Regions from separate parts of the Calditerricola yamamurae genome, predicted to be linked through region 2. Evidence: riboswitches for the same ligand, from Rfam matches in the RefSeq annotation. Region 2 holds a riboswitch; each other region holds the start of a gene.
The links. A riboswitch is a leader RNA that binds a small molecule or an ion and turns the genes downstream of it on or off. The one in region 2 is predicted to bind S-adenosylmethionine.

Region 1: linked by a shared signal. The riboswitch ahead of ACYQ0Z_RS10585 (2,3-diketo-5-methylthiopentyl-1-phosphate enolase) and the one ahead of ACYQ0Z_RS01785 (methionine ABC transporter ATP-binding protein) in region 2 are both predicted to bind S-adenosylmethionine.
Region 3: linked by a shared signal. The riboswitch ahead of ACYQ0Z_RS01110 (homocysteine synthase) and the one ahead of ACYQ0Z_RS01785 (methionine ABC transporter ATP-binding protein) in region 2 are both predicted to bind S-adenosylmethionine.
Region 4: linked by a shared signal. The riboswitch ahead of ACYQ0Z_RS02870 (nitrite/sulfite reductase) and the one ahead of ACYQ0Z_RS01785 (methionine ABC transporter ATP-binding protein) in region 2 are both predicted to bind S-adenosylmethionine.

The regions. Positions count from the first base shown of each region.
Region 1 is NZ_BAAIFH010000006.1:852,958-856,586, forward strand. Features, by position in the region: gene ACYQ0Z_RS10580 (2-hydroxy-3-keto-5-methylthiopentenyl-1-phosphate phosphatase) at 1-691, opposite strand, end outside; gene ACYQ0Z_RS10585 (2,3-diketo-5-methylthiopentyl-1-phosphate enolase) at 691-1,908, opposite strand; SAM riboswitch class I at 1,998-2,120, opposite strand; gene ACYQ0Z_RS10590 (ISL3 family transposase) at 2,294-3,514, shown strand; RNA gene ssrS (6S RNA) at 3,541-3,629, opposite strand, start outside.
Region 2 is NZ_BAAIFH010000004.1:67,798-71,426, reverse strand. Features, by position in the region: gene hemL (glutamate-1-semialdehyde 2,1-aminomutase) at 58-1,347, shown strand; SAM riboswitch class I at 1,436-1,560, shown strand; gene ACYQ0Z_RS01785 (methionine ABC transporter ATP-binding protein) at 1,673-2,764, shown strand; gene ACYQ0Z_RS01780 (methionine ABC transporter permease) at 2,761-3,441, shown strand; gene ACYQ0Z_RS01775 (MetQ/NlpA family ABC transporter substrate-binding protein) at 3,519-3,629, shown strand, end outside.
Region 3 is NZ_BAAIFH010000003.1:199,816-203,444, forward strand. Features, by position in the region: gene ACYQ0Z_RS01100 (DNA internalization-related competence protein ComEC/Rec2) at 1-56, opposite strand, end outside; gene ACYQ0Z_RS01105 (deoxycytidylate deaminase) at 53-535, opposite strand; gene ACYQ0Z_RS01110 (homocysteine synthase) at 910-2,211, opposite strand; SAM riboswitch class I at 2,326-2,451, opposite strand; gene ACYQ0Z_RS01115 (NAD(P)H-dependent flavin oxidoreductase) at 2,539-3,629, opposite strand, start outside.
Region 4 is NZ_BAAIFH010000004.1:312,599-316,227, forward strand. Features, by position in the region: gene ACYQ0Z_RS02860 (GNAT family N-acetyltransferase) at 1-410, shown strand, start outside; gene ACYQ0Z_RS02865 (DUF3906 family protein) at 519-746, opposite strand; gene ACYQ0Z_RS02870 (nitrite/sulfite reductase) at 843-2,471, opposite strand; SAM riboswitch class I at 2,547-2,673, opposite strand; gene ACYQ0Z_RS02875 (MraY family glycosyltransferase) at 2,769-3,629, opposite strand, start outside.

The DNA of each region.
Region 1 (3,629 bases), on a different contig from region 2:
GACACTGCAACGGTGCAGCGTCAAGCAGCCGCGCAAGAACCGCCACCACGTCGTCAAAGGTGGCAAAGGGCACATGCGGCAGCCCGAGCTCCCGGCACCGCTCCAGCAGGTAATCGCGCGCGATCACCAGGTCGGCCAGCCGGGCCCCGGCCAGGTCGGTCACGCTGTCCCCCACCACGATCCGGTAATGGTGCGCCGGGTCAAAGCGGCGGATGATGGACACCTTGCACAGCCCGCAATCATTGGTGCACGCCTCGTCACACGGGTGAGGCCATGTGATGCGGATCCGCTCGCCGGAAACGTCGCTCCCATTGCAGAAGATCCGCTCCCGGGGAATGCGAAAGGGGGCCAGCAGCGGGTAAACGAAGAAGTCAATCCCCCCGCTGGTCACGTACCATTCCACGCCCCGCGCCGCGGCATACTCAACGAAGCGGTCAAACCCCGTACGGATGCGCGTCGTCTGGCGGACAAACGCGGCGATGTCGTCACGTTTGGCGCTGGGCAGGAGGGCAAACAGCTCGCCCACGCCCTGGCGCACGCTGATCTGCCGGGCAAGAATGGCGTCCTTGATCGCCTCCCACCCGGGCGGGGCAAAGGCCTCCATGATGGCAACGATGCAGTCCCGCTCGGTGATGGTGCCGTCAAAGTCGACAAACAACACCGGCGCGCGGCCCTCCAAAGGCGGCAGCATCATACCAGCACCCCCCATTTGGCCAGCGCCTTGTCCAGCGCCGGGCACGTCTTGGCCCGCTCTTCCAGCGACACTCCAGACACCGCCGCCTCGATGGCCGCCGTAAAGGCCTCGCCACCGCCGCGCGGCCCGTCGGGATGGCCGTGGATGCCACCGCCGGCGTTGACCACGTGGTCAAGGCCGAAGTCGGCCAGCAGGCGCGGCACCATGCCCGGGTGAATGCCCGCCGACGGCACCGGGAACGCCGGGGCCAGGCCGGCGAAGGGCTCGACGAGACGGTCGCGCAGGGCAAAGGCTTCCGCCGCGGCGAGGGAAACGGTGCCGTAGGGCGCCGGGAACAGCACCAGGTCCGCCCCGGCCAGGCGCATGAGCATGCCCAGCACAATCGGCGCCGCGATACCATGGTGCGGTGAGGCGTACAGGGCCCCGGACAAGGCCGGATGGGCGAGAATCGGAACGGTGATCTCCGGGTCCTCGCGCAAGCGCTGCAGGATGTCGTACCCGTACGGCAACACGTTCAGCAACAGGGCTGTGGCCCCCTGCCGCACGGCCTCCCGCGCCCGGTCCACCATCTCGTCAACCGGGCCGGTCAGGTTGACGGCGTATAGCACGCGGCGGCCGGTCTTCGCCTCATGGGCGTCAAGCACTTCGCGAAAGAGCGCGATGCGCTCGAAAAAGGGCGCCCGGTCGTCGACAAAGAAGATCTCATCGTCCTTCACCAGGTCGACGCCGCCCTCCACCTGGGCGACAAACTGCGCATGCAGTTCGGCGAGGGGCAGGCCGATGCACGATTTGAAGATGCTCATGAGGAGCGGCCGGTCCCATACCCCAAGCCGCTGACGCACGCCCTTGATCCCCAGCCGCGGGCCGGGAAAGGCACGCACGAAGGTATCGGGCAATTTGAGGTCGACAAGGCGAATGCGCCCGTCCATCGACAGCTTGCCGAACACCGTCGTGAGCAACGACGGGATGTCCGCGCGCAGGTTCCGCACCGGGTAGCCGATCGCCAGATGGGCCACCCGCGAGCCGTCGGCGGCCACCTGACCGCGGCGGATGTCCATTACCACGCCCTTGTATGGCTCCAGTTCCGCGCGACGGGCGGCGGGAAGGTCCGTCCAGGTACCCACCGTGAGCCCCATGGCGATCGACTCGGCCTTTCGGGACAGGTCGCCGTCATCCGGCACCTGATAGATGGCCACAACCCACTCGTTCGTCATGGTCCTTACCCCGCTTCGCGACGATGATGAAAAACGAAAACGCCTCTCCCGTATCCGAGAGAGGCGCGCAACGCGTTGACGTTCCGCGGCTCTCATCTCTCGGAAAACGGGTTGTCCCGTCTTCCGCAGGAGTTAGCACCGTGCACGCCATAGCGGGCGCGCCGGTTGCCGGGCTTCATCGGGCCAGTCCCTCCGCCTGCTCTGGATGAGATCCGGGCTTTCCTGCTTGCGTATTCGATTGATTCAAAAAGTACTAAAGGATCGGCCTCTTGTCAAGAGAGGAAAGGCTCTACGCTAAAAAGTGTGGGATCTAAGAGGAAAAGGCGGTCGACGAGCCAAGGGATAGTTAGGCACATCACATCCCGAAGGAGGCTCGCGACCGCCTATGAACAAGCTTACCGCAGAAATGTTCGGCTTACAATCGTGGATTGTTTACCGTATCGTGCATCAATCCGATGGTATTCACATCTACGCCGGTCGGCCGCGTAAGGAAGCGCGGTGTCCGGATTGTGGACAGCTGACACGCCGCGTCTACGATCGTGCGCGCGAATGGAAACGGAAGCTGCACACCTGGTGCAACGAGAAACCGGTTTACCTCTGGGTACGTCCCCGGCGCTTCCAGTGCACGGCCTGTCGAAAAGTGTTCACCGAACGCTTTCCTGGTATTCGCCCCTGGGCACGCAGGACCGAACGGGCCGAAGCCCTTTTGCTCCAGCGCCTGAAAGCGGGCAGTTTCCGTCGTGCCGCCCAGGAAAGCGGAACAAGCAGCAGCACCTTGCGCCGTCTGCTCCTTCGGTACGTAGACCAGCAGGTAAATCTCGAGGAAGCCCTCCGGGATGTCGATGCCTTCGTGCTTAGCATTGATGAACACAGCTATCGTGGCCGTGACATGATGGTTACGGTCACATGCGTGTGGCCAAAACGGTGCCTTTTGGCCATCTTGCCGGATGACCGCATGAAAACACTGGAGCGCTTTTTGCGCCAGCTGCCGGAGACGGTTCGTCGGCGGATTCGGGCCGTGTGCATCGACCTGAAGGATGCTTGGCGCCATGCCGTGAAGCGCGCTTTGCCCGGCGCTGTCATCGTGGCGGATCCGTTTCACGTCATCCAGGACGCGAATCGGCGGGTTGACGAAGCACGGCTTGTGGAACAGCAGGTGACCGGGGTACGCCTGCCTCGATGGCCGCTTTTGAAGAACGAGGACGACCTCACCGAACGCCAAGCTGCCCAGCTTGCCGCCATTCGGAAGCATCACAAGAACGTGGCCCACTTTCACTGGGTCAAAGAGCAGCTGCGAGACGTTTACCGTGCTTCCAATCGAGACGAAGCCGCAGCCATCCTGGACCGCGTGATCTTTGAGGCCCAGTCGGCAAGCGATGCCGCGCTCCTGCAGTGGGGACGCACGCTCCGCCGCTGGCGCGAGGCGATTCTGGCTTACCACACCTGGCGTGTTTCGAACGGCTACACGGAAGGCGTGCACACCAAGATCAAGCTGCTCAAACGAATCAGCTACGGGTTCCGCAACCGCGAAATCTATGTGCGGAAGATGCTCCTCGCTTTTATACCCTTGGCTTGGTTGACCTCCCATCCACAGTTATTGACTTAGAGCCGAGAGGAAACAAAACAAGGCGGGCGCCCCCGCGCATGCCGTCCACCTTGTTGTCTCCGAACCTGCTCTCCCGCAGGTGGGTGTCCGCACGCTGGCTTCCGCTGTCCACTCG
Region 2 (3,629 bases):
TGCGAGCGGCTGGCCCCGTTTCCCTTTACGAAATTTGAAGCGAAGGAGGACTCTGCGGTGCACAACGGGTTTACCCGATCGGAAACGCTTTACGCAGAAGCGAAGCGGCTGATGCCCGGCGGCGTCAACAGCCCCGTGCGCGCCTTTCGCAACGTCGGCATGACGCCGATGTTCATCGCGCGGGGGCAAGGTGCCCGTGTCTGGGATGAGGACGGCAACGAGTACATCGACTACGTCATGTCATGGGGGGCGCTTATCCTCGGCCACGCCCACCCGCGGGTGGTAAGCGCGATCCAGGAGGCAGCGACGCGCGGCACCAGCTTCGGCACGCCGACAGTGGTCGAGACGGAGATGGCCCGGCTGCTCGTCGAGGCCCTGCCCTCCGTCGAGGTCGTGCGCATGGTCAACTCCGGCACCGAGGCGACGATGAGCGCCCTGCGCCTGGCCCGCGGCTACACCAAACGCAACAAGATCCTCAAGTTCGAGGGCAGTTACCATGGCCACTCCGACAGCCTGCTCATCAAAGCCGGTTCGGGCATGGCGGCATTGGGACTGCCCGACAGCCCCGGCGTGCCGGAGACGGTGGCCCGAAACACGATCACCTGTCCGTACAACGACCTTGACAGTGTCAAATTGGCCTTCGAGCGCTACGGGGATGACATTGCTGCGGTGATTGTCGAGCCGGTGGCCGGGAACATGGGTGTCGTGCCGCCGAAGCCCGGCTTTTTGGAAGGCTTGCGCGAGATCACGCGTCAGTATGGGGCCCTGCTGATCTTCGACGAGGTGATCACCGGCTTCCGTGTCGACTATCGCGGGGCGCAGGGGAAGTACGGCGTGCTGCCCGATCTTACCTGTCTGGGCAAGGTTATCGGTGGCGGCCTTCCCGTCGGCGCTTACGGCGGGCGGGAGGAGATCATGCGCCACGTGGCCCCCGACGGCCCGGTGTACCAGGCCGGTACCCTGTCGGGCAACCCACTGGCGATGACCGCCGGGGTCACCACGTTGCGCGAGCTGGGTCAGGACGGCATCTACGAGGAGCTGGAGCGCAAGGCGGCGCGCCTGGCCGAGGGAATGGCCCAGAACGCCGAAGAGGCCGGCATTCCCTATTGCATCAACCGCGTCGGCTCCCTCGTCGGCTTCTTCTTCACCGGCGAACGGGTTGTCAACTACGCCACCGCGCGCACGTCGGACACCCAGCGCTTTGCCCGCTATTTCCGCCTGCTGCTCGAACGGGGCGTGTACATCCCGCCGTCGCAGTTTGAGGGGATGTTTGTCTCCACGGCCCACACCGATGCCGACATCGACCGCACGTTGGAAGTGCACCGTGAGGTCTTGAAACAACTGTAATTTATGCAAATCAAAACCCCCTCTTTACAAGCAGGTCAACCTGTACTATACTCTTTTTCGACAACTGAATCCGGCATCGAACAGCCATCTCTTATCGAGAGTGGCGGAGGGACTGGCCCGATGAAGCCCGGCAACCCCTGCTGCCCCTTGGGGAGCGGGAAGGTGCCAACTCCTGCAGAACGGCTGCGTAGGCGGCGTTCTGAGAGATAAGAGAGGAGGCGTTGCGTTTGCAACAAATCCTTTCTGAGGTCTCTCAGAAAGGATTTTTTTGTGAAGCATCTTCATAAATTCGGATCGGATTAATTGGTTTTAACGGAGGCCGACGATGATTGAACTGCACGGCATTCGCAAAACCTTCTCCACGGGCGGCAAGACCGTGGAGGTGCTAAAAGGCATCGACCTTTCGGTGCAAAAGGGTGAGGTTTTCGGCCTGATCGGCCGTTCCGGTGCCGGCAAGAGCACGCTCCTGCGCATCATCAACCTGCTCGAGCGGCCGACGGCAGGGCGCGTGGTCGTCGACGGCGTCGAACTGACGGCCCTTTCGGAACGCGAGCTGCGGCGGGCGCGGCAGCGCATCGGCATGGTATTCCAACACTTTCACCTGCTCTGGTCGAGGACGGTGCGCGAAAACATCGCGCTGCCCCTGGAGATTGCCGGCGTTCCGAAACGCGAAATCCGCCAGCGCGTCGACGAGCTGGTGGAACTGGTCGGCCTGACCGAGCGTGCCGACGCCTATCCGTCCCAGCTGTCGGGCGGGCAGAAGCAGCGCGTTGGCATTGCCCGGGCCCTGGCCAACCGGCCCCACGTGCTTTTGTGCGACGAGGCCACATCGGCCCTCGATCCGGAGACGACCGACCAGATCCTCGACCTGCTGCGGTCCATCAACCGCCGCTTTGGGCTCACCGTGGTGCTGGTGACCCACGAGATGGATGTGATCCAGGCCGTGTGTGACCGCGTCGCCGTGATGGAAGGCGGACGCATCGTCGAAGTGGGCCCGGTGGCCGAGGTGGTGGCCCGTCCGCAGACGGAGACGGCGCGCCGCTTTTTGCAGCAGGGGCGTGCCGGACAACGGGGGGCCTATGTTAGCGCCTTCAGCGAGGAGAGCAAACCGGTGGCCGCGCAAGCTTCTGGGGTCAGGGCGCCCCGTGCCGCTGCGGAGACAGCGGAAGCGTACCTGCGCCTCGACCTGGCCGGGGTCACGGCGCCGGTGGTCGAGGAGGCCATCCGCCGCTATGCGGCTGACATCCGCCTGTGTGAGGGGTCGCTCGCGGAAGGACCGGACGGTGTGCGCGGCGCGCTGGTTGTGCGCGTGGCCGGTACGCCGGAGGAGATCCAAGCAGTGACCGACTACTGGAAGGCGGCGGGGGTGACCGTGACGGCGGTTGCGCCGGTGGCGGAAAGGGGGGTGCGCGCATGAACGTCTTGGCCGAGCTGTTTCCCCATGTGGTGCAAAACTGGGACGGGGTGCTGCAGGCGACCGGGGAGACGCTGTACATGGTGGGGGTGTCGCTGCTTTTTTCCGTGTTGCTCGGCATTCCCCTGGGTGTGCTGCTGGTGCTCACATCGCCGGGCCACCTGGTGCCGATGCCGTGGATCAACAAGCTGCTGGGCACGGTGGTCAACGTGTTCCGCTCTGTGCCCTACATCGTCCTCATTCTGTGGTTGTTGCCCGTCTCCCGCTTGCTGTTCGGCACCTCCTTCGGCCCGACGGCCGCCATCCTCTCGCTGGTGGCCGGTGCGGCACCCTTCTATGCCCGGTTGGTGGAAACGGCCCTTCGCGAGGTGGATGCCGGCGTCATTGAGGCGGCGCGGGCGATGGGGGCCAGCCTGTGGCAGATTGTCCTCAAGGTGCTGATCCCCGAGGCACTGCCGGCAATGGCCGCCGGGGTAACGGTGACTGGCGTCGGACTGGTCGGCTATTCGGCCATGGCCGGCGTGATCGGTAGTGGTGGTCTCGGGGCGATGGCCTACAACTACGGGTTCAACGGCTTCCAGAACGACACCCTGCTGGTGGCCACGTTGCTGTTGATCCTCATGGTGCAGCTGTTCCAGGCTGCGGGTGACCGCATTGTCCGCCGCTTGGATAAGCGATAACGGCGCGGCGGCGCCGAACTCGCCTGCCGGCGCGCGGGCGAACCTGTTCCATTTCACCGGTTGGGAGGGAACCATCCATGCGCAAGGGACTGCTACTCCTTGTCCTCGCCCTGCTTTTCGTGTTGCCGTTGGCCGGCTGCGGCACGGCGACGGAAAAAGGCGGCGATGCGTCGCAGGGGGCGTCCGAC
Region 3 (3,629 bases), on a different contig from region 2:
AGGGCCGTGCCGCCGCATGTCCCCAGTCCTGCCCACAGGCCCGGCCGCGCCGTCACGCCTGCTCATCCCGCATACGCTCGCGTACGTATTGGCGCAGGCGAATGCCCGCCTCGGCCATGAGGCGCTCCACCTTTTCATGGTCCTTTTCGTATGGCCGTTCGTACACGATCTCCACAATCCCGCTGTTGGCGAGCATCTTGGCGCAATTCCAGCACGGCTCGTCGGTAACGTACACCGTGCCCCCTTCCCGGTCGGCGCGGTCGGTGAAAAGAATCAGGTTCACCTCGGCATGGATCGAGCGGATGCACCGTTCGTGCTCAACGCCGTCTTCCACGTAGCGCTCGATGAGACAGCCGCGGTCATAGCAGTCCGCTACGCCGGCCGGGCTGCCGTTGTACCCCGTGCCCATCAGCTTCTTGTTCTTCACCAGAACCGCCCCCACGTGCCGGCGCGGGCAGGTCGCCCGTTCGGCAACGGTGAAGGCAAGGTCCATGAAATACTCGTCCCAGCTTTTGCGCCGTCGGGTCATCGCCATCCCCCTTTCTGGCGGCATTTTGCAGGAGCTGCGTAACCAAGCCTGTCGTTTCCATTTTAATGTCTCCTTGCTGAGGACGTAAGGGGAAAAAACAAAGCACCTTCCGTGGCAAACGTGCGGTGAGCGTTACACGTTGTGCCCCGCGCTTGACTCACCCGTTTGTTCGACACCCCTTGCGCTCCCTTCAGCCTGCGCGGTGATCCCCAACCGGAAGCGCACAAAAAACGGCCGGCATGTTCCGGCCGCGGTCACATGTGGCCATCGCGCGAGCCCTGAGAAACAGGCACAGAAAGCCCCCTCGGCTGCGTTGGAACCGAGGAGGCTTTTCCAGGCTAAAGGAGCCGGTTTTCCGGCCGCTTCCCTCCACTCCGTTTTCACCGCTGGCTGGCCCGCAGCGCCTGGTCGAGGTCCTCGAGGATGTCGTCGATGTGCTCCAGCCCCACCGACAGCCGCACCAGCTCCGGCGTCACGCCAGTTTGCGCCTGTTCCTCGGGGGTGAGCTGCTGGTGTGTCGTGCTGGCCGGGTGGATCACCAGCGACTTGGCGTCGCCGATGTTGGCCAGGTGGGAGTGGAGCTTGACGCTGTTGATGAATTTCTTCCCCGCCTCCAGGCCTCCGCGAATCCCGAAGGTAACGAGGGCGCCCTGCCCGCGCGGCAGGTACTTCTTGGCCAGCTCGTGATACGGGCTGTCCGGCAAACCGGGGTAGTCGACCCATTCCACATAGGGATGGCCGGCCAAGAACTCCGCCACCTTCCGCGCGTTTTCGCTGTGCCGCTCCATGCGCAGATGGAGTGTCTCCAGGCCCTGCAGCAGGAGGAAGGCGTTGAAGGGCGAAAGGGCCGCCCCCGTGTCGCGCAGGAGCTGGACGCGTGCCTTCAGGATGTAGGCCATGTTTCCGAAGGCCTCGCTCAAGACCATCCCGTGATAGCTGGGATCCGGCTCGGTGAAGGCAGGGAAATTGCCGTTGGTCCAGTCGAACTTGCCGCTGTCGACGATGATCCCGGCGATGGTCGTGCCATGGCCGCCGATGAATTTCGTCGCGGAATGGACGACGATGTCGGCGCCGTGGTCAAAGGGCCGGCACAGGAACGGCGTGGGCACGGTGTTGTCGACGATAAGCGGAATGCCGTGGGCATGGGCTACCTCGGCGATGGCCTCGATATCCAGCACGTCCAGCCTGGGGTTGCCGATCATCTCGGCGAACACCGCCTTGGTGCGGCCGGTGATGGCGCGGCGGACGTTTTCCGGGTCCCGCGCGTCGACGAACTTCACCGTCACGCCGAACTTGGGCAGCGTGTAGTGAAACAAATTGTACGTCCCGCCGTAGAGGCTGGTGGCGGAGACGATCTCGTCTCCCGCCTGGGCGATGTTCAGGATGGCGTAGGTGACCGCCGCCTGCCCCGAGGCTACCGCCAGGGCGCCTACCCCGCCCTCCAGGGCCGCCACGCGCTGCTCCAGCACGTCATTGGTCGGGTTCATGATCCGCGTGTAGATGTTGCCGGACTCCTTCAGGGCAAACAGGTTGGCGGCATGGTCGGTGTCGCGGAAGACGTACGACGTCGTCTGGTAGATCGGCACGGCCCGGGCCCCCGTCGTCGGATCGGGCTGCTGGCCGGCGTGGATGGCCAGGGTTTCCAGACGATGGGCATTGGCAGTTTGCGTCTCGATGCTCATGCGCTCCTTCCTCCTCGTGGTCAAATGTCCCGGGGCGCCGGCGCGCCACAGGCCCCCTATCAAGGGCAACGCCCCTTCTCCATCGAGAAGGGGCGTTTCAACCGCATTACGCCCCTCTCATCTCTCAGAATCCGCGCAGGATTCTGCAGGAATTGGCACCGTTGTGGGAGTCTGCTACCGCTGGATCCCACCGGTTGCCGGGCTTCATCGGGCCAGTCCCTCCGCCTCTCGCGATAAGAGGAGCCTTCTCCTTGCGGATTGAAGAAGGCGAAAGATTATGGATTGACGCAACGTTACGCTCATTATAGGGCGCACGTCCCCCCTTTGTCAACGGAAACCGTGCGCGTTGGGCGCATCGGAACGCCCGCAGAGCGTTTGGGACACCTCCGCAAGCCCCTGGCGCGCCTCGTCCATCAGCTGGTGCACGAGTTCCGCGGCCGGTATCTCGCGGGCCAAACGAAAGCCTTGCCCCGCCCACAGCGCCATGCCCTCCGGGTCGCCGGCCTGCGCCGCCGCCCTTCGGAGGGGCTGGGTGAGATGGTGCAGGTGGGGGTATGCGGCCGGTGCGGCCGCATCATGTTCCCGTATAAAGCGATTGACCAATCCTCGGGCACGCCTGCCGGTAAAGGCGCGCGTCAACGTCGTCGAGGTGAATCGCGGGTCAACGAGGGCCGCTTTGTGAACCGGATGGGCTCCGCTTTCCGGGCACCGGAGAAATGCCGTGCCCATCTGGGCCGCACACGCGCCCGCCGCCAACACCGCCGCCACATCGCGTCCGTTCATAATGCCGCCGGCGGCGAGGAGAGGCAACGGCACCTCCTGCCGTACGAGGCGCAGCAACACGAGGAGCGGATAATCCTCTTCCGCGGACAGCCGGTTGCGGAACGATGCCCGATGTCCCCCGGCTTCCACCCCCTGCACGCACAGCGCATCGGCACCGGCACGATGGGCGGTGATGGCCTCCTGGGGGGTGGTAACCGTCACCACGACACAGGAGCCCCGCTTTTTCAGCGCGTCGATCACGTCAGGTGACGGACAGCCAAAGGTAAAGCTCACCACCGGCACCGGTTCCTTCAGGAGCACCTCAAGTTTGGCCTCCCAGTCGTCCTCATCGGCCACCGGTTCCCCCAGCTCCACACCGCGCCGCCGCGCCTCGCCCTCCAAACGGTTCCGGTACTGCAAAACGGCTTCGAAATCGACATCCTCCCGGCTCGGAACGAAGAGGTTGACTCCAAACGGTTCGTCGGTGAGCGTCCGCACCGTCCGGATTTCTTCCCGCATGGCGTCAGCGGTTTTGTAGCCGGCCGCGAGGAATCCCAGGCCACCAGCCTGCGACACGGCAGCGACAAGCGCAGGGGTGGAGACCCCGCCGGCCATCGGGGCCTGGACGATCGGAAAACGCAGGAGTTCGCGAAACA
Region 4 (3,629 bases), 240 kb from region 2:
CCTTCGTCGCCCGCACCCGCACACGCTGGCGGCGGCGAACCGATCTGGCCATGGGCATTTTCGCACGGAACGGGGGCCACCTGCTCGGCGGTTGCACCCTCCATCCGCACGACTGGTCGCTGCGCACCTTCGAGATCGGCTACTGGCTGCGGTCCACCGCGACGGGGCGCGGTCATGCCGCCGAAACGGTGCAGGTGCTGACCCGTTTCGCCTTCGAGGGACTCAAGGCCAACCGCGTCGAGATCCGCGTCGACCCGCGCAATGCGAAAAGCCGCGCCGTCCCCGAACGCCTAGGTTTCGTCTATGAGGGGACGCTTCGCCGTAGCGCCCCTGGCGCCAACGGGGAACCTGCTGACCGCATGATCTTCGCGCTGATCCCCGACGACTACCGGCGGCTGGATTGGCCGTGAGGCAGCCCAAACGAAAAGGGCGGTTCACGCACAACCGCCCCTTGCACACGATCCCAGTCACGTTTATCCCCCACCGATCACAGCCCGAACAACCGCTTCCCCGCCCTGTCACACCTCGGCGGTTACCACGGCGTATCCCACGCCCGGGTGCAGCGATTTCTTCTCTACCAGCGAGAGTTCCGCCACGCGCGAGCGAAAGACCAGGTCACGCTCCAGGTGGCTTTCGGCGTACTGGAACGCCTTTTCCTCGTTCGCCGCCGCCACGACCACCGTCACCAGCCGGCCGTCGTTCAGGCGCGCTTCCAGGCGATACAAGTACCATCCCGCTTCCGCCATCTTCTTCCCACCTTTTCCCGAACTCGCGAGCCGAGCCCAAGCGGCACGCGGCCAGCCGCCCAAATGCCGACCCGCCGTTTTTCCGATCCCGATAAGCTAGCCGCTCACCGTCTCGGTCAGCACTTCGTCGAGCTTGGCCTGGAACGCATCGACGCCGACACGGCGGACGAAAGCGTGGAAGTCCTCGCCCTTCCGGCGCTCGTCGCGGTAGAACGCGATCAGCGCCTCCAGCACGTAGGGGACGTACACGGCCGGCACCCGCCCTTTCAGTTTGGTGTTGAACGTCGCCCCAGGCCCGAGCTTCCCGCCGATGGCGATGTCGAACGCCTCCTTCATCCCTTCCGGCGTCTTCACCAGCGCGCCCTGCAGGCCAATGTCGGCGATCTGCTGCTGGCCGCAGGAGTTGGGGCAGCCGTTGATGTGCAGGCGGATAGGCACGTCGAGAGGGATGCGTTCGTCGAGATACGCGACGATCTTGCGCATGCGCTCCTTGGTTTCGGTAAGGGCCAGGTTGCAAAACTCGATCCCCGTGCAGGAAACGGCATGGCCGGAGAAGGTTTTCGGGAACGGGGTGATGCGCTTCAGGAGCGGTTCGGCGAGCAGCGCCTCCACCTTGTTTTCCGGCACGTGTGTGATCAGAATGTTCTGCGTGTTGCACGTGCGCAGCGAGCCATTGCCGTACTTGTCGGCCAGCTCAGCCAACCCTTCCAGCTCGTCGGCACTCATGCGGCCAACCGGCACCGACAGGCCGACGTAGTACAGCCCCTCTTGCTTCTGCCGGTGCACGCCGGTGAAGTAGCCCGCGTTCCAGCCGACGATCTTGTCCTCGCCCCGCCCGGGAAACTTCCCGATGTAGCCCTCGAGGACTTCCTGGAACTTCTCGACCCCCCAGTCGGCGACGAGGAACTTCAGGCGGGCGCGGTGGCGCTTCTCCCGATAGCCGTAGTCGCGGAACACGCGGGTGACGCCAACGGCGACCTTGACCACCTCTTCCGGCCGCACGAACATGTCGAGCTGCCGGGCCATGTGCGGCTTGGAGGACAGGCCGCCGCCCACCCATACGTGGAAGCCAACCACTTCCTCCCCGTCGATCATTTTCATCGCCGGGGTGAAGGCCAAGTCGTTGATTTCGGCATGGGCTGCGTTGTAAATGTTCGCCGATATCGAAATCTTGTACTTCCGCGGCAGGTTCGAAAATTCGCGGTTCATCCAGATCGCGTTTTGCACGGCTTCCACGATGGGACGCGTGTCGATCAGCTCGTGGGGATCAATGCCGGCCAGCGGGTTGCCGACGATGTTGCGCGGGCAGTCGCCACAGGCTTCATAGGTATAGAGCCCCACCTCGGCCAGGCGCTTGAAGATTTCGGGGCAGTTTTCGATGCGCACCCAGTGCAGCTGGAAGCACTGCCGCGTCGTCACGTCGACCAGGCTGCGTCCGTATTCGCGACTGATGCGGGCCACCTCGCGCGCTTGCCGGCTGTTGAGCACGCCCGACGGCACGCGGATGCGCATCATGAAGAAGCCGTCCTCCTTCGGCCGTTGCGCGTAGATCCCGGCCCACTTCAGGAGTTGCAGGTCGTCGTCGGTCAGCGCCTCGTGCCCGGCCGCCGCCAGCCGCTCAATGTCGTCGAGAATGTCGAGGCCATCGCGGTTGAGCTTCAGGAGCTCCACCTTGTTCAGCTTGGACGGGTCCTCCGCCCACTTCCATTGATACTTAAACGCCATGAGCCCTCACCCTCCTCGGAAAAATCAACGCGCCCTTCTCCCCTTTGAACGAAGAGAAAAGGGCGCGCTTTTCTCTCCTTATCTTCAAAGGCGCGCCCGCCGCGCGCCTTTTCTGGAATTGGCACCGTGCTCACCGCGCGGGAAGTGTGGGCCGGTTGCCGAGGGTTCATCGGGCCAGTCCCTCCCCCTCTCTCGATAAGGGGATGTGTTCCGGTCGTATGCAATTTCCATCGGGCGTTACCCCTATCTTACTCCCTGAAATCAGATAGGTCAACTCAATTTTCTCACGTCTTCGGACTACCCGACCACCCACCAATAGAGGAGGAGGGAAACCACGGACAGCAAAACCGACACCCCGTACAAGACGGCCAGCGTCTGCGCCTGCGTGAGGCCGTACGCCAGCAGGCGATGGTGGACATGGAAACGGTCGGCCTGGTAAATGGGCCGCCCTTCCCGCAAGCGGCGCAGGATCACCTGTACGCTGTCAAACAACGGCACTCCGAAAACCAGCAGCATGGCCACCAGCGAGAGAAACGTAACGGTTTTCAGCGTCCCGTCCAGCGCCACGACGGCCAAATAGTACCCCAAAAACGCCGATCCGGTGTCGCCCATGAAGATCGTCGCCGGCGGCAGGTTGAAGCGCAGGAACGCCAGGCAAGCGCCCATCAGGGCGGCCGTCAGCACAGCCGTTGTGGCCTGCCCTTTCAACAGGGCGATCACCGTCAGGCTGGCGGCGGCAATGGCCGTTACACCGGCGGCCAACCCATCCGCACCGTCGAGGAAATTGATGATGTTGATGAGGACCACCACCCACAGCATCGTTGCCAGCAGCGACAGCCACAGGGGAAACAGGATCATTCCGCCGTCGACGACATCGCGCACGCCATAGACGCGCACACCGGCTACGAAGGGCACGAGTGCCGCCGCCACCTGCGCGATCAGCTTGGGCAGCGGGGGCAGCTCGCGCCGCCGCGCCTTGTACCCATCGTCCAGGAGCCCGATGAGGACGAGCAAAAGTCCGCCGCCCACCAGCACGGGGGCCAGGTGCGGCGGACCGAACGCGACGGCGACAATCCCGACCGCCAAAAACAGCGCCCATCCACCGCTCAGGGGAATCGGGCCGCGATGTCGCTTCCGTCCAGCGGGACGGTCCACCCA